4 regions of the Nitratidesulfovibrio sp. D1 genome follow, and region 3 is predicted to be linked to each of the others. Evidence: predicted binding sites of a transcription regulator. Region 3 holds the regulator's gene; each other region holds the start of a gene.
What was found. Region 3 encodes sigma-54, which starts transcription at its own class of promoters, with help from an activator protein. Its sites were predicted from a motif close to CTGGCACGGNNNNTGCTT; they were not measured.
Positions count from the first base shown of each region.

Region 1: ACR4XJ_RS02810 (DUF5320 domain-containing protein) is a predicted target of sigma-54. The motif match lies at 2,198-2,215, and genes of this name have one in related genera.
Region 2: ACR4XJ_RS05575 (ammonium transporter) is a predicted target of sigma-54. The motif match lies at 1,768-1,785, and genes of this name have one in related genera.
Region 4: ACR4XJ_RS06970 (flagellar hook protein FlgE) is a predicted target of sigma-54. The motif match lies at 1,446-1,463, and genes of this name have one in related genera.

Region 1 is NZ_JBPGNZ010000001.1:675,594-679,801, reverse strand. Features, by position in the region: gene ACR4XJ_RS02820 (ATP-binding protein) at 1-713, opposite strand, end outside; gene ACR4XJ_RS02815 (P-loop NTPase) at 701-1,729, opposite strand; gene ACR4XJ_RS02810 (DUF5320 domain-containing protein) at 1,812-2,144, opposite strand; gene ACR4XJ_RS02805 (sigma-54 interaction domain-containing protein) at 2,376-3,737, shown strand.
Region 2 is NZ_JBPGNZ010000002.1:563,234-567,441, reverse strand. Features, by position in the region: gene ACR4XJ_RS05590 (hypothetical protein) at 1-25, shown strand, start outside; gene ACR4XJ_RS05585 (hypothetical protein) at 136-609, opposite strand; gene tpx (thiol peroxidase) at 923-1,435, opposite strand; gene ACR4XJ_RS05575 (ammonium transporter) at 1,865-3,073, shown strand; gene ACR4XJ_RS05570 (P-II family nitrogen regulator) at 3,158-3,496, shown strand; gene ACR4XJ_RS05565 (bifunctional uridylyltransferase/uridylyl-removing protein GlnD) at 3,591-4,208, shown strand, end outside.
Region 3 is NZ_JBPGNZ010000002.1:99,875-104,082, reverse strand. Features, by position in the region: gene ACR4XJ_RS03645 (LptA/OstA family protein) at 1-55, shown strand, start outside; gene lptB (LPS export ABC transporter ATP-binding protein) at 52-777, shown strand; gene rpoN (RNA polymerase factor sigma-54) at 1,070-2,512, shown strand; gene hpf (ribosome hibernation-promoting factor, HPF/YfiA family) at 2,637-3,182, shown strand; gene ACR4XJ_RS03625 (PTS sugar transporter subunit IIA) at 3,192-3,641, shown strand; gene rapZ (RNase adapter RapZ) at 3,945-4,208, shown strand, end outside.
Region 4 is NZ_JBPGNZ010000003.1:301,511-305,718, forward strand. Features, by position in the region: gene folD (bifunctional methylenetetrahydrofolate dehydrogenase/methenyltetrahydrofolate cyclohydrolase FolD) at 362-1,228, shown strand; gene ACR4XJ_RS06970 (flagellar hook protein FlgE) at 1,569-3,074, shown strand; gene ACR4XJ_RS06975 (DMT family transporter) at 3,155-4,102, opposite strand.

The sequences.
Region 1 (4,208 bases), on a different contig from region 3:
GCCTTGTTCAGCAGTACGGCCGCGCGGACGCCGAAATGCCGGGTCAGCGCGTGCACCCGCTCCAGATCGTGCAGGGCCGAGACCGTGGGTTCCGTGACCAGCAGGGCCGTATCCGCACCGGCCAGCGAGGCGATGACCGGGCAGCCCACCCCCGGCGAGCCGTCGATGAGCACGGTGTCCGCCCCCAGCGCCCCGGCGATTTCGCGGGCGCGGGTGCGCACCGTGCTCACCAGTTTGCCGGAGTTTTCCTCGCCCATGTCAAGCGCCGCGTGCACCATGGGGCCGCAGCGGGTGTCGGAGACGTACCATTCGCCGCAAAGCCGCTCGTCCAGCGCCACGGCCCCCTCGGGGCAGACGTGGGCGCAGGCGCCGCAGCCCTCGCACATCTCGCGGGCCACGTACGGCGGCGCATCCAGTGCGCCGTAGCGGCACGCCGCCGTGCAGGCCCCGCAACGGGTGCAGAGACCGGCGTCGATGCGGGCCAGCACGCCGCTGTGAAAGTCGTGCCGTTCGCGCACCACGGGCGCCAGCAGCAGGTGCAGATCCGATGCGTCCACGTCGCAGTCGGCCAGCACCAGCGCGGGCGGTGACGCTCCCTCTTCCCGCGCGGTTCCCGCCGGGGCGGCGCTTTCGCGGGCCACGGCCGCCAGCGCCGCCGTGACGCTGGTCTTGCCCGTGCCCCCCTTGCCGCTGATGACCACTATCTGCCGCATGTCCGCTCCCTTGCGTTCGCGTCTCTGGCCATGGCCTCCATCGTATCCGCCAGTTTGGCGTAGGCCGCGCGCATCTCCGGCGCGGCGTCGTGCACCAGGCTGCCGGTGGCCCCGCATTCCGTCGCCGCCCGGCTGAAGGGGATGGTCACCAGCAGGGGCACGCCTTCGCGCGCGGCCCAGTCGCGCACGGGGTCGTCCGCCGCCGGAGTTGCGCCGGGCTGGCCCATCCCGGCCCCCATCCCGATTCTATTCAGCACCACGGCATGCGGCAGGCGCAGGTGCCGCGCAAGGCCCACGGCCAGACGCAGGTCGTGCAGGCCGAAGGGCGAGGGCTCGGCCACCAGCAAGAGCAGGTCGGCGTCATGCACGGCGTTGATGGCGGCGCACGCGACGCCCGGCGGGCAGTCGCGGATGGTGAAGACGCACGGCTCCGGCGCGTCATCCCCCCGCGCGACGGGCGCCACCGGGGGCGGCACGTCCTTCACCGCCTTGATCAGCGGGGTGGCCATGGCCTCGCCGATGCGCAGCACTCCGTCCCGAAAACGCAGGACGGGCGTTGCGCCGGGGCGTGCGGAGCCCCTTTCCGCCGTGTCCGCGCCATCGCCCATGGCCGGGCGGATGCGGGCGATGCCGCCTCGCACTTCGCCCACCAGGCGCGTGGCGGAGGTCATGGCTCCCGTGGGGCAGACCAGGGCGCACAGCCCGCAGCCGTGGCACAGGTCCGGAAAGTCCAGCACCGCATCGCCCATGAACGCCAGAGCCTTGAAGCGGCAGGCATCCACGCAGCGGCGGCACGCCGCGCCAAGGCACAGGGTTTCGTTCACCTTGGGCACGGGCAGGGTGCACTGTTCGCGTGTCTTCCACTCCACGGGCAGGAACAGGTGCGCGTTGGGTTCCTCCACGTCGCAGTCCGCGAGCGCCACCCGATGGCCCCGCGCGGCAAGCAGCGCGGCAAGGTTCACGGCCACGGTGGTCTTGCCCGTGCCCCCCTTGCCGCTGGCGATGGCCAGTTTCATGCGGCCTCCGTCGCGGCGCCGCGTGCATGCAGGCCGCCGGGGACGGCGATTCCCGGGCGGCCTGCCGGTTTGTCGGCGGGCGTCATCGGCCGCCGCCGGTGGAGGGCGGAACGGCCGGTCCGCGTCCGCGTCCGGCTCCGCGCCCCGGTCCGAGCCCCCTGCCGAGACCCCTGCCGAAGCCCCTGCCGTTGCCCGGCCGCAGGGCGTCGATGGCGTCCCGCGCCATGCCGAGCACGTTGCCGAGGCTGGCGGCAAGTTCGTCAAGGGCGGAAGCCTCCGCCCCCGCGTCATCAACCACGGGCGGGCACGGGCGGCCAGCGGGCTCACGCCGCGCCCGTGCCGCGCCGCAGCGGCCCATGCCGCGTCCGGTGCCGGGGCCCTGCCCCAGGGGACCTGTTCCGTTCATGCTGGGCATAAGCGCCTCCTGATTACAGGTGAAACCGTGACCACGCGGCCACGGTTGCCGGTCAGCATGAACCGTTCCAGCGCGGGACGGTCAATGATGCTGCTCTGTTATGACGGGCATGAAGCGCCTGGAGAAAAAACGGGCGCGAAACGCGCCCGCGTGATACGTGAATGCTTGCATACCAAATAAACGGCAGTGTCGCGCCACGCGGCGCGCCGTATCCGGAAAAAGGAGCACGCCATGGCCCTGCCGCGTGACATATCCTGCGAAACCATCATGGAAAGCGTGGCCGACGGCGTGTTCACCGTGGACCTCGACTGGCGGATCACCTCGTTCAACCGGGCGGCGGCGGAAATCACCGGGGTGCCCCCGCACGAGGCCCTGGGCAGGCGCTGCCGCGACGTGTTCCATTCCAGCATCTGCGACGGGGCCTGCGTGCTTCGGGCGTGCATCGAGCAGGACATGCCGCTGGGCAACCGGTCGGTGTTCATCCTGCGCCCGGACGGCTGCAAGGTGCCCGTGAGCATCAGCGGCGCGCCCCTGCGCGACCGGCGCGGCAGGCTGATGGGCGGGGTGGAGACCTTCCGCGATCTTTCCGCCCTGCACCTGATGCGCAAGCAACTGGACGGCCAGCACACCGTGGAGGACATCGTCACCCGCGGCGCGGCCATGATCCGCCTGCTGGGCATCCTGCCGCAGGTGGCGGCCAGCGACGCGCCCGTGCTGGTGCTGGGAGAATCGGGCACCGGCAAGGAACTGTTCGCCCGCGCCATCCACAACCTGAGCCCGCGGCGGGGCAGGCCCTTCGTGGGGGTGAACTGCGGGGCCCTGCCGGAACACCTGCTGGAATCGGAACTGTTCGGCTACAAGGCCGGGGCGTTCACCGACGCGCGGCGCGACAAGCCGGGCCGCTTCGCCCTGGCGGACGACGGCACCATCTTCCTCGACGAAATCGGCGACATGCCGCTGCCCTTGCAGGTGAAGCTGCTGCGGGTGTTGCAGGAGAAGGCGTACGAACCGCTGGGCGCGGTGCGGCCCCAGGCGGCGCCCGCGCGGGTCATCGCCGCCACCAACCGCGACCTGGAACGCCTGGCGGGCGAGGGGGGATTCCGCAGCGACCTGTACTACCGGCTCAACGTGGTCATGCTGCGCCTGCCCGCCCTGCGCGAGCGGCCGGAGGACATCCCCCTGCTGCTCGACCACTTCGTGTCGCAACGCAACCTGCTGAGCGGCAAGGATATCGAGGGCGTGTCCGAGGACGTGCTGCACCTGTTGCTGCGCTATCCCTTTCCCGGCAACGTGCGCGAGTTGGAGAACATCATCGAGTATGCGTTCATCCTGTGCCCGCGCGGGTTCATCCAGTTGGAACACCTGCCGGAGTATCTGCTGGGCGCTCATGCGCCGCCTGCCGGTCCCGGTCTGGCGGCGGGCGGGACCGTGGCGGCGGTTGCCGCCGGGCCGCGCACCATGGCCGCCGCCAAGCTGGCCGCCGCGCGCGAGGCCCTGCGGCGGCATGGCGGGCGTGTGATGGCGGCCTGCCGCGAACTGGACATATCCAAGGATACCCTGCGGCGCATCCTGAAGGGCGGCGGAGCGGGCTGAGCCGTCCGCCGTGGAGGGAAGGCGGGCCTGGCAGAGCGCAGGGCGGATCACGGGCTGCTGCGGCGCGGTCGCCGGGGGAAGAATGGGCGTATTTTACGCCCATTTTTCGTTTGGGGCGTGTTTCGCGCCCGTATCGGGGGCCTCTCCGGGACGCCGCGAGCGCCACGCACCTGCAACATGCCGTGATGACGGCGCGTTTCCGGATGGCATCATGCATGCTTGGTGGGGGTGCGGCCGCCGCGCCGCGGGGACGCCATGAATGCCCATGTCTGCCTTGCCTGCATCGAGGATCGCCTTGCCACGCTGCTGGAAACGGCCGCCGAACTGCGTTGCGTGCGCATGTCCGGCGGGGTTCCAGCGGAACGGACCGTCCTCCCCGTGCCGGACGGCGGTTCAGCGCCGCTCATCGACGTTCTGTCGCGCCATGGAGTTTCCCTGCTGGTGTGCGGAGGGATCCGTCCATGCTGGCGG
Region 2 (4,208 bases), 460 kb from region 3:
CGGTCTGAAGGTCGAGAAGCAGTAGCAGACGGAACGTCCGGCGGGGGCCGGTGGAAATCGCGGGGCCGCGCATGTGCGCGGCCCTTGTTTTTTGCGCCGGTTGCGCCAGTCGCGCCCCGCGCCTGCGCGCCGCGTTCAGTTGGCCGGGCCCTGCCCGCGCGAGGTGAGCCGGGCGCGCAGGTATGCCCCCAGCAGGGCGCCCGCGTCGTCCTGCCCCTGCTGCGAAATGCCCAGGGCGTGCAGGTCTTCGGCCACCTGGCGCTCCATCTTTTCCGATTCCATGAACATCACGTAGACCAGCGCGAGGGTGGCGTCGTTTTCCGCGCTGCCGTCGCACAGGGCCGCCACGTGCTCGTGGGGCACGGTTTCCTGCAACCGGTCCACGAACATGGAGGCCCACTTGCCGTACAGCGATTCGGGCAGCCGGGGCACCATGGAGGACAGCGCCCGCGCCCCCCGTTCGTCCATGTCGGGCATGGTCACGGCCAGAAAATCCTCCAGGGCTTCGGTGCGGCGTTCCATGCCCCGCGACAGGTGGCGCAGCACCGTGGCGACGACGTGGGCGCGGGTCTGGTCGGGGGTGAGGGGCGATGCGGATGTTGCGGACATGGGGCGGGCGTTCTCCTGAAGGCTGCGTGTCGCGGAACGGGCCGTCCCGGCGTGCGGCGCGGGGCTGGCCCGGATGGTGACGGGGTGGCGCAGCCTAGCCCAGGCGGGGCCGCCGTGCAAGGCTGGCTGGCCGTTGCGGCCTGCATCCCGCACACGGCAACGAACCGGACAGTAAATGACAATCCGGACAGGAAACGGCAATGCGGTTCCGCGTGGGCGAAACCGCATTGTCATTTTCGTAAAACAGGCCGTTTTTGCACACCCGCCGCGCATTGCCGGGGGGCTGGCCCGCGCGCGGCGGGGAAGCCCCCCGTTAGAGGGCGGCGCGCACGGCGGCCAGGGCGGCCTCGTAGTTGGGCTCGTGGCTCACTTCGGGCACGATCTCGGTGTAGGTGACCGTGCCGGACCGGTCCACCACGAAGATGGCGCGGGTCAGCAGGCGCAGTTCCTTGATCACCACGCCGTAGGCGGTGCCGAAGGACAGGTCGCGGTGGTCGGACAGGGTTTCCAGCGCGTCCACCCCGGCGGCGCCGCACCAGCGGGCCTGGGCGAAGGGCAGGTCGCAGCTGATGGTCAGGATGCGCACGTCCCCGCCAAGGCGGGTGGCCTCCTGGTTGAAGCGCCGGGTTTCCATGTCGCACACGCCGGTGTCCAGCGAGGGCACGGCCGATATGAGCAGCACCTTGCCCGCGTAATCGGCCAGACTGCGCGGGGAAAGGTCGTTGGCCAGGGCGGAAAAGCCGGGGGCCTTGTCGCCCGCGGCCACCGGGCTGCCGCCGAGGGTAAGGGGAGTGCCTCTGAAGGTGATGATGCCGGTACGGTCCATGGGTATCCGCCTCCTGCGGAATGAGGTTCAACGGGCCCGCCCGCCAGGGCGAGGAGTCCTGGCGGCGTGCCGCTGCGCCCGTGGCGGCAGCGGCGGCTTCGCGTCCCGCCGCCTGCGGCAGGCGGAGGGGCACGGCGGTTCGTCAAGGCATACCACAACTGCGGGGGCATGCAAACCTGGGGGAGGCGTTTTTTCTGGTGCTTGCTGCAAAAGTGTTCATTTTTACAAAATAAGCACCATTTCTGTTTTTATTATTACCAAAATGATAAAACAGTGAAAACGTTGATTTGCGCAACACGGTGAATTCATTGAACCAGACCTTTTTGTAGGCGCTGGCACGCTCCTTGCCTTTACCCAGACATCGTTCGGGTTTGCCCCTGTCCGTTCGGTCCGGCGGGGGGTGTACGTCAACATTTCGAGGAGGTTCACATGAACGCGGCGGATACCGCCTTCATCCTGGTCTGCTCCGCACTGGTCATGTTCATGACCCCGGGGCTCGCCCTGTTCTACGGGGGGCTCGTGCGTGCGCGCAACGTGCTTTCCACCACCATGCACAGCTTCATTCTTTTGGGCGTGGCCAGCATCGTCTGGGCGGTCATCGGCTACACGCTGGCGTTCGGCCCCGACATCGGCGGGGTCATCGGGGGGCTGGACTTCGCCTTCCTGAACGGCGTGGGCATGGAGCCCGGCGAATCGGTCACCAACATCCCGCACCTGCTGTTCATGGTGTTCCAGTGCATGTTCGCCGTGATCACCCCGGCGCTCATCTCCGGCGCCTACGCCGAACGCATCCGCTTCCGCGCCATGCTGCTGTTCTCGGTGCTGTGGCTGGTGGTGGTGTACGCCCCCATGGCCCACTGGGTGTGGGGTGGCGGCTGGCTGTTCGGCCTTGGCGCGCTTGACTTCGCCGGGGGCGCCGTGGTGCACATGAGCTCGGCCGCCGCCGCCCTGGCCGCCGCCCACGTGCTGGGTCGCCGCCACGGCTACGGCCGCGAGCCCTTCGTGCCCCACAACCTGCCCATGACCGTGCTTGGCGCGGGCATCCTGTGGTTCGGCTGGTTCGGCTTCAACGCGGGCAGCGCCCTGGCCGCCAACGGCCTGGCCGCCAACGCCTTCGTCACCACCCACCTGTGCGCCGGTGCCGCCGCCGTCAGCTGGATGGCCGCCGAATGGCTGCACACCGGCAAGCCCACCACCCTTGGCGCGGCCTCCGGCGCCGTGGCCGGTCTTGTGGTCATCACCCCCGCCGCCGGGTTCGTCCTGCCCATGCCCGCCATCATCATGGGCCTGGTGGGTGGCGCCCTATGCTACGGCGGCGTGCTGATGAAGCATGTGTTCAAGTACGACGACGCGCTCGACGTGGTGGGCGTGCACGGCGTGGGCGGCACCTTCGGCGCCCTGGCCACCGGCATCTTCGCCGTCGAAGCCGTGAACGGCGTCAACGGCCTGCTCTACGGCAACCCCTCGCAGCTCTGGATCCAGTTCATCTCCGTGGTCGCCACCTGGCTGTTCTGCTACGTGGCCAGCCGCATCCTGTTCCATGTGGTTGACGCCCTCGTCGGCCTGCGCACGGACGCGGAAGCGGAGGTCGCCGGTCTCGACGTCAGCGAGCACAACGAAGCGGGCTATCAGCTCTAGGGTTGCCGCTGCCGCCGTTGTCGCCTACAAGGCGGAAGGGGTCATCCCTTCCCTGAACACGAACCGAGCTTCAGGATGGACATCATGAAGAAACTTGAGATCATCATCCGCCCCTTCAAGCTGGACGAGGTCAAGGAAGCGCTGGCCAGCCTCGACGTGAAGGGCATGACCGTCACGGAAGTCAAGGGCTTCGGCCGCCAGCGCGGCCACAAGGAAGTGTACCGGGGCGCCGAATACCAGGTGGACTTCATGCCCAAGGTCAAGATCGAGGTCGTCGTCGACGACGCGCAGGTGAAAACCATCGTCGACGCCGTGGTCAAGGCAGCCCGCACGGGCAAGGTGGGCGACGGCAAGATCTTCATCTCTCCGGTGGAAGACGTGCTGCGCATCCGTACCGGTGAAACCGGCGTGGAAGCCATCTAGCCGCAACATACCGCAACCATTGGGCGGCGTCCCGGCAACGAACGGGGCGCCGCCCGTCCATACTCACCCCCACCCCACCACCCACCCCACCCACATGATGCAGGCACACGGGCCCTCTTCCTCCGCTTCCGCCGGCGCGCCCGGCACGCCGCGCGATGCCGCCACGGTCCTGCGCGAGGGGCGCGCCGGGCTGCTCGGACGTCTGGACGCCGCCCCGTCTTCCACCAATGCAGGCACCAACGCGGGCGCTGCCGCATCCGGCCCGGAAGGGGATGCCTGCGGGCTCCGGCCCGACGCCCGCTGCCGCGACACCGCGCCCGCGCCCACGGGGGCATCGCGTTTCGAGCGGGCCTACAGCCGCCTGCTGGACGACTATTTCCGCCTCCGCTTCGCCGAACTGCGCGGCGGCCACGACAAGGTGGCCCTGGTGGCCGTGGGCGGCTACGGCCGCGAGGAATTGTGCCTGGGGTCGGACATCGACATCCTGATCCTGTGCGGCCGCTCCATCCCGCCGCAGGCCATCGACCTTGCCCAGCCGCTGTTCCTGCCGCTGTGGGACGCGGGGTACACCCTGGGGCACGGGTTCCGCACCATCGGCGACTGCGTGAAGCTGGCGGCCAAGGACCACAAGGTGCTGGCCAGCCTGCTGGACGCCCGGCTGATCACCGGCAACGAGGCCCTGTTCCGCGAACTGGTGGACCGCCTGAACGAC
Region 3 (4,208 bases):
CAACGGCAAGGATGCCGCCAAGGACAATGCCAAGGCCAAGGGGGCGGCCCAGTGACCTCGGTGCTGCGCGGAGAGGACCTGCACAAGCAGTTCGGCCAGCGCGAGGTGGTGCGCGGCGTCTCGCTGTCCGTGACCCAGGGCGAGACCGTGGGACTGCTGGGCCCCAACGGCGCGGGCAAGACCACCACTTTCTACATGCTCATCGGCATCATCAAGCCCACTGCGGGAAGGGTGGAGCTTGACGGCCGCGACATCGCCGACTGGCCCCTGCACGAGCGGGCCCGGGTGGGGCTGAGCTACCTGCCGCAGGAAAGCTCCATCTTCCGGCGGCTCACGGTGCGCCAGAACCTGCAAATGATCCTGGAGCACACCGGGCTTTCCAAGGCCGGGCAGAAGGAACGCTCGGACATGCTGCTGGCGGACTTCGGCATCACCCACCTGGCCGATTCCGTGGCCATGCACCTGTCCGGCGGCGAACGGCGTCGCCTGGAGATCGCGCGGTCCATGATCCGCGAGCCCAAGTTCATCCTGCTGGACGAACCCTTCGCGGGCATCGACCCGCTGGCCGTGGACGACATCCAGCAACTGATCACCGGCCTGCGCGACCGGGGCATCGGGGTGCTCATCTCCGACCACAACGTGCGCGAAACCCTGCACATCTGCGACCGGGCCTACCTTGTGCACCAGGGCGAGGTGATCCTGGAGGGCACGCCCGCGCACATCGTGGACAACCCGCGCGCGCGGGACGTGTATCTGGGCGAAGGATTCTCCCTGTAGCGGGCCTGGGCATGCATCGTACGCCAGCGGCGTCCTCCGGTTTCCGGGGGTCGCCGTTTTCGTTTGTCTGACAGGGGGTTGCGCGCATGCGCAATGTTGACCCGCGAATCGGCGACAGCGGTTGCATACTTCTTGCTTCTGTGGCATGGTTCACCTAACCTCTTGGGGAAGGGAACACATTTTCACTGTGGGCCGTTTCTTGCTTGACGCCGCGCGCCGCGTCGCGTCGTCATCTCGTTCGGCCTCAACGCAAGGTGCATAGGGCCTCGAAAGGTCCAGGGGTTGTCCACGCATGGCATTGGAACTCAGACAACAGCTCAAGCTCACCCAGCAACTGGTGATGACGCCGCAACTGCAACAGGCCATCCGGCTGTTGCAGCTTTCGCGGCTGGAGCTTGTCGAGACGGTGCAGCAGGAACTGCTGGAAAACCCGTTTCTGGAGGAAACCCAGGACGAGGGACCGCTGGCCGAGACGCCCGACCAGCGTGACGCCGCCAGCGATCCCGCCACCGCCGCAGATGCCGCCTACGACCGCGAGATTGCCCGCGAGGCCGATTGGGAGGACTACCTGGGCGACTTCGCCAGCACCAGCCGCCAGTCCACGGTGCGCGAATCGGAACTGCCGGAGGAGATGACCTCGTTCGAGGCGCGCTACGCCGCCAAGCCTTCGCTGGAAGGGCACCTGATGTGGCAGTTGCGCCTGTCCTCGCTTACCGAGCGCCAGAAGGACATCGGCGAGGTGATCATCGGCAACATCGCCTCGTCCGGCTACCTGCACGCCACCCTCGACGAAATTGCCGAGATGGCGGGCGTGGCCCCGGCCGAGGTGGAGCCGGTGCTGCACGCCCTGCAACGCTTCGACCCCGTGGGCGTGGCCGCCCGCACCGCGCAGGAATGTCTGCTGGTGCAGATAGAAATGCTGGGCTACACGCGCGACAAGGTGCTGGTGGAACTGGTGCGCGACCACCTGGAAGACCTTGAGAAGCGCCGCTACAAGCCGCTGTTGCGCAAGTTCCGCCTGACCATGGAGGACCTGAAGGAATACCTGGACCTCATCCAGACCCTGGACCCCATGCCCGGCGCCAGCTACGGCGGGAGCGACCCGCAGTTCGTCAGCCCCGACGTGTACGTCTACAGGTACGACGACGACTTCATCATCATGCTCAACGAGGACGGCCTGCCGCACCTGCAACTGAGCACCATGTACGAGCGGTCCGCCGCGGCGGCCGCGTCGGCGGGCGAGCGCGAATATTTCCAGGAAAAGATGCGCTCGGCATCGTGGCTCATCAAGAGCCTGTACCAGCGCCAGCGCACGCTGTACAAGGTGGTGGAATCCATCGTGAAGTACCAGCGGGGCTTTTTCGAGGACGGGGTTTCGCGCCTGAAGCCGCTCATCCTCAAGGACATCGCCGACGACATCGGCATGCACGAATCCACGGTCAGCCGCATCACCACCAGCAAGTACGTGGCCACCCCGCACGGCATCGTGGAGTTGAAGTTCTTCTTCAACAGCGCGCTGGAACTGGACGACGGCAGCCAGGTGGGTTCCGAGAGCGTGAAGGCGCTGATCAAGAAGCTGATCGGCGGCGAAGACCCCAAGGAACCCCTGAGCGACGAGCGCATCGGCGAAATTCTGAAGGAACAGCTCAAAGTCAATATTGCCCGCAGGACCGTTGCGAAGTATCGTACTGCCATGGACATTCCCTCCTCTTCCAAGCGGAAGGAACTGTTCTGACGGCCCGTGCCCCCGCGCCCGACCCGGCGACCAGGGGGGCACCCGTCGCCGGCGGCGCATCCGGCAGCCGCACCCCGCGTGCGGGCCGCGCGCCGCATTCCCCCTCTCACCACTGGAGGAGCGTATGAACATCGCCTTCACCTTCAAGAACTTCGAACCCTCCGACCACCTGAAGAAGTACGCCCGCCGCCGTCTTGAAAAGCTTGGCCGGTTCGTCGGCAAGTCCGCCCTGGACATGCAGGTGAACCTTTCCGTCGACAAGTTCCGCCACAAGGCGGAAGTGCAGATGGCCGGCGACGGGTTCACCCTGTCCGCCGTCGAGCAGTCCGAAGACATGTACGCCACCATCGACCTGGTGCTGGAAAAGCTGGATTCGCAGCTGCGCAAGCAGGTGGAAAAGCAGAAGGACCGCCGCCGCTCCGTCCAGTCCGAAAAGGTGGGCAAGGGCATCGACGTGTTCACCTTCAGCACCATGGGCGAAGGCGAGGACCGCACCATCGTCGGCACCGACCACTTCGCCCCCAAGCCCATGCACGTGGACGAGGCGGCCATGCAGCTCGACCAGGGCGACAACGAATTCTTGGTGTTCCTGAACGCCGAAGTGGAACGCGTGAACATCATCTACCGGCGTCGCAACGGCGATTTCGGCCTTATCGATCCGGTCGTCTAGGCGTCATACATGAGGCTTTCGGAGTATCTTCACGATGATCTGATCCTGCCCGAGCTCTCCGCCGGCACCAAGAAGGAAGTGCTGGCGGAACTCGTGCAGGCCGTGGTGCGGCGGCATCCCGAAGTGGATGCCGCCGTTGCGCTGGGCGTGCTGCAGGACCGCGAGGGCCTGGGCACCACCGGCATCGGCGACGGGGTGGCCATCCCCCACGGCAAGCTGGCGTCCATCGGCGACATCGTGGTGGCCGTGGGGCGCAGCGTGCCCGGCCTGGACTTCGACGCGCTGGACATGAAGCCCTGCCACCTCTTTTTCCTGGTGCTGGCCCCGGAGCAGGTGGCGGGCATGCACCTGCGCATCCTGGCCCACATCTCGCGCCTGCTGAAGGACCCGCAGTTCCGCCGCGCCATGCTCGAGGCGCCGGACGGCGAGGCCTTCCGGGCCATCATGCGGACCACCTGATCCGTGACGCGTGACCCATGACGCGGGCACGCCGGAACGGCGGGGCAGGGCGGTCCTTGGCCGCACCGTCCGCCGTCAGGCCGTAACGCGCATGCTCCACCTGTAACCGCCAGCGTACATCGCAGCGCCCACCGCAACGGCATCCGGCACGGGCCGCCCGAGGAGTCCGCCATGCCCACCAAGGCCACGCCGTCCGACATATCACCCGCCCAGGCGGAGTCCGACGCCGTATCCGTCCCGCTTCCGGCCACCGGCAAAGGCCCGGAAGCACGCGGAGACGCGGCGGCCGAGGCGGGCAGCCCGGTGGCCGCCGCCGACTTTCCCGTCATCATCGTCACCGGGCTGTCCGGCGCGGGCAAGAGCACGGTGCTCAACGTGCTGGAAGACCTGCGCTATTTCACGGTGGACGGCCTGCCCGCCACCCTGGCCCCGCAGATGGTCACCATCCTGAACCGCGAGGCGCTGGCCCACTATCAGGGCCTGGTGCTGGGCATGGACCTGCGCGAAAGCAACTTCGTGCGCAATCTTGAAAAATCGCTGGAACGGCTGCAAGGCATGGGCATACGC
Region 4 (4,208 bases), on a different contig from region 3:
TTCCCGGCACCAGCCATCCGCGCGGAAGACCGCGCGGAGTATAGGGAAGAAAGGCAGCCCGGCAGATGAAAAAAAGCCGGAGGCAGGAAAAACGCCGATTGCAGGGTGGCCGGAGTACCGGTGACCCTGGAGGACCGGCAGGAAATTTCAGCGTTATCCCATCCCCTGAAAAGGGGGTCCGGGGGAGCATGCTCCCCCGGCGGGGCACGGGGCGGAGCCCCGGCTCAAAAAAGCTGCCCGCTCTCCTGCAAAAGGACAGGGCGGCGGTAATGGCGGATGCGACCGGGACGCGATGACGGTGCCGGGCAGCGGAATCGGACAGGCGGCGCGCACGCGCGCCGGATTTCGGGAGGTTGGACATATGATGCTGCTCGACGGCAAGGCGACGGCTGCGGCCATTCGCGCGGAGCTGAAGGAAGAGGTGGCGGCGGGGCTTGCGGCGGCGGGCCGCGCGCCGGGGCTGGCGGTTATTCTGGTGGGCGACGACCCGGCCTCGCAGGTGTACGTGCGCAACAAGGAGCGCGGCTGCGACGAGGCGGGCATCCGGTCCGAGGCGTTCCGCCTGCCCGCGGACACCACGCAGGAAGCGCTGGAAGCGCTCATCGACGAACTGAACGGGCGGGCGGACATCGACGGCATCCTGCTGCAACTGCCGCTGCCCAAGGGGCTGAACAGCCAGCGCTGCCTGGAGCGCATCAGCCCGAAAAAGGACGTGGACGGCTTCCACCCCGAGAACATGGGGCGTCTGGCGCTGGGGCTGCCGGGCTTCCGGCCGTGCACCCCGGCGGGGGTGATGACCCTGCTGGAGCGCTACGATCTTTCGCCCGCCGGGAAGAAGGCCGTGGTGGTGGGGCGCAGCAACATCGTGGGCAAGCCGCTGGCGCTGATGCTGGGCGCGCCCGGCAAGTACGCCAACGCCACGGTGACGGTGTGCCATTCCGGCACGCCGGACCTTGCCGAGGAATGCCGCCGGGCGGACTTCCTGTTCGTGGCGGCGGGGCGGCCGTGCCTGGTCACTTCGGACATGGTCAAGCCCGGCGCGGTGGTGGTGGACGTGGGCATTCACCGCACCGACGAAGGGCTGGTGGGCGACTGCCAGTACGACGACATCAGCTGCATCGCTTCGGCCATGACCCCGGTGCCCGGCGGCGTGGGCCCCATGACCATCGCCCAACTGCTCGTCAACACCGTGATTTCGTGGAAGGCCCGCACCGGCATCGCCGGGTAGCGGGCGGATATCGACGGATTTCAGGGCCGCGCGGCACATGCCGCGCGGCCCTGTTGCGTCATGTCGGGTGCCGGGGGATGTCATGCCCGCGTGGCGGCGGGGTTGCCGCACGTGTCGCCCCGGCATGGCCCGGCCATGGGCAGGTTCTGCCGCCCGGTGGAGTTGTTGCGGGACATCCGTCTTTACATTCCGCAAGGTTGCTTCGCGCCGCCTTGCACTGGCACGGCTCGTGCTTTGCGACCCCTCAGGGAAGAATCTTCCCCGGCCCCGCGCGCCCGCGCTCCGGCAGGAGCGGCGGCACGCGGATGGGCCGGGGCACTTCGCGCCCGAGGAGACACGCATGTTACGCGCCCTCTATTCCGGTGCCTCCGGCATGAAGACCCTGTCGCAGGGCATGCAGGCGGTCAGCAACAACCTGGCCAACGTCAATACCGTGGGGTTCAAGCAACAGCAGGCGCTGTTCGAGGACCTCATGAGCCAGTACGCGGGCACGGGCAACTCGGCATCCACCTCCATCAGCCAGGTGGGTCTGGGGTCGCGCCTTACGAGCATCCGTACCATGTACGGACAGGGGCCATACGAGTCGGGCACGGACATCACCGACCTGTCCATCAACGGCAAGGGGTTCTTCCAGGTCACCTCCGGCGACAAGATCCACTACACCCGTGCGGGCAACTTCCGGTTCGACAAGGACGGCAACCTGGTGGACCCCAACGGGTTCGTGCTCAACGGGCGGCCCATCCTCGACGGCGTGGAGGGGGCCGCCACCGGCATCAGCCTGCCGCCGGGCGAGAACGGGCGCAACATCATGCCCGCCAAGGCCACCACGTCCATCACGGCCATCAACAACCTGGGCTCGGGCGACAGGTCGTCCGACGCGGCCAACCCGTTCTTTTCGCTGCTGTCCAAGTGGAACGGCGCGGCGGACAGCCCCCTGGGCGATTCGGCCTACTCGTACAAGCAGGCCATCAAGGTCTACGACGCCTCGGGCAACGCCCACGACGTGACCATCTATTTCGACGGGGCCGGAGAGAGCGGCGGCAACAAGTATTTCGAGTTCGTGGTGGGCATGGACCCGGCGCACGACGGCTCGGCCCTGGCCGGGACATCCGGGGCGGGGCTGCTGATGGCCGGCACGCTGACCTTCAATTCATCCGGCCAGCTGGTGAACATGTCGGCCTACACGCCCACGGGCGCCGACGCCACCAACCTCGGCAACTGGGCGCCGGCCTCGTTCGGCGCGGACGGGTTGCCGCAGTTCACCGCCACCTTCGCGGGCGGCGGGGGGGCGCAGGGGGTCGGCCTGGACCTTGGCCTGTCCTCGTCATCCGGGGCGTGGACGGCGGGCGCAGGCAGCCCGGCGGCGGTGGGGTCCGACGCGTCGAACCTGACGGGCATGGCCGGGGCCAGCCTGGCCGCCCTCAGCACCACGGCCTACGGCGGCAGTTCGTCGGAAATCCGGTCCAGGCAGGATGGCTATGGGCAGGGTTTTCTGGCGGGCATCGACATCAATTCGGAGGGCATCATCAGCGGGCGCTACAGCAACGGCCAGAGCGCCGACCTGTACCGCATCACCCTGTACCGCTTCACCAGCGAGGACGGCCTGCGCCGCGAGGGCATGAACCACTTTTCGGCCACGCGGGAGTCCGGAGCGGCGGAAGAGGGCCTGCCCGACACCGAGAACTTCGGCACCGTGGCCGCCAAGACGCTGGAGCAGTCCAACGTGTCCATGGAGCGGGAATTCGTGAACATGATCATCTACCAGCGCGGCTTCCAGACCAACTCCAAGTCGATCATGACGGCGGACGCCATGATCCAGAGGGCGCTGGAACTGAAGCGCATGTAGCCATCAGCAAGCACCGGCATGCGAAAGGCCGTCTCCCGGTTTGGGGGGCGGCCTTTTTGCGTCGGGCGAAGGGGAAGGGGCTACCGCCCTGCGCCGGGCTGCGGCGCGGTCTCGTCCGGTGTGGCGGGGTCCGGCACGGTGGCCCCGCGGCCCTGCGAAAGCAGCACGCCCACCAGCACCAGGCCGGAGGCCGCGTACTGCTGCGGGGCCAGTTCATCGCCCAGCAGCACCCGGCCCATGAGCAGGGTGATCACCGGGATCAGGTTGATGAACGCCGAAGCCTGCCCGGCGGGCAGGCGGCTGACCCCGAAGTTGTACAGCCCGTATGCGCCCAGCGAGATGCACGTGCCCAGATAGACCACGGACAGGGCGGGCAGCAGCGGGAAGGCGTCCGGCAGTTGGGTGGTGGGCAGGAACAGCAGCGGCAGAAAGAACGCGCTGCCCGCCAGCGACTGCACGGCGGTGATGAACAGCGGCGGGTAGGTGGCGGACAGCTTCTTGGCGTTGATGACGTACCCGGTGGCGCTGACCATGGCGCACAGTTCCAGCAGGTTGCCCAGCAGCGGGTTGGGCGCGTTCTCGGAACTGGTCCCGCCCAGACTCAGCCAGACCACCCCCACGATGGCCAGGCCGAAGCCGTACCACACCCGGCGGGCCAGCCGTTCGCCCAGCACGATCCAGGCGGCCACGGCCACGCACAGCGGCATCACCGAAACGATCATGCCCGCCTGCGAGGCCGAGGTGTAGCGCAGGGCGTACGCCTCGAACACGAAGTACAGGCATGGCTCGCACAGGGCCATGGCCCCAAGGCGCTTCCAGTCGCCCTTGCGGTAGCGCACGTGGCGGAAGTTGCGCCACAGGGCCAGGAACACCGCCGAGGAAATGCCCATGCGCCCGAACACCACCACCATGGGGTCGAAGCCTTCCAGGGCCACCTTCATGGCGATGAACGAACTGCTCCACAGCAGCATGGCCAGCAGCAGGGCCAACGTTGCGGAAGAGACGGGCGCGGTGCGGGGTGCGGACATGACGGTTTTTGGCGAAAGGGGTGCATGAGGGACGCCGCGCCGGAAATGCCGGGCGGCGGCGCGCCGCCAGGGCGGAGGAATGGCCGGTGAGCGCACACTATCCGCG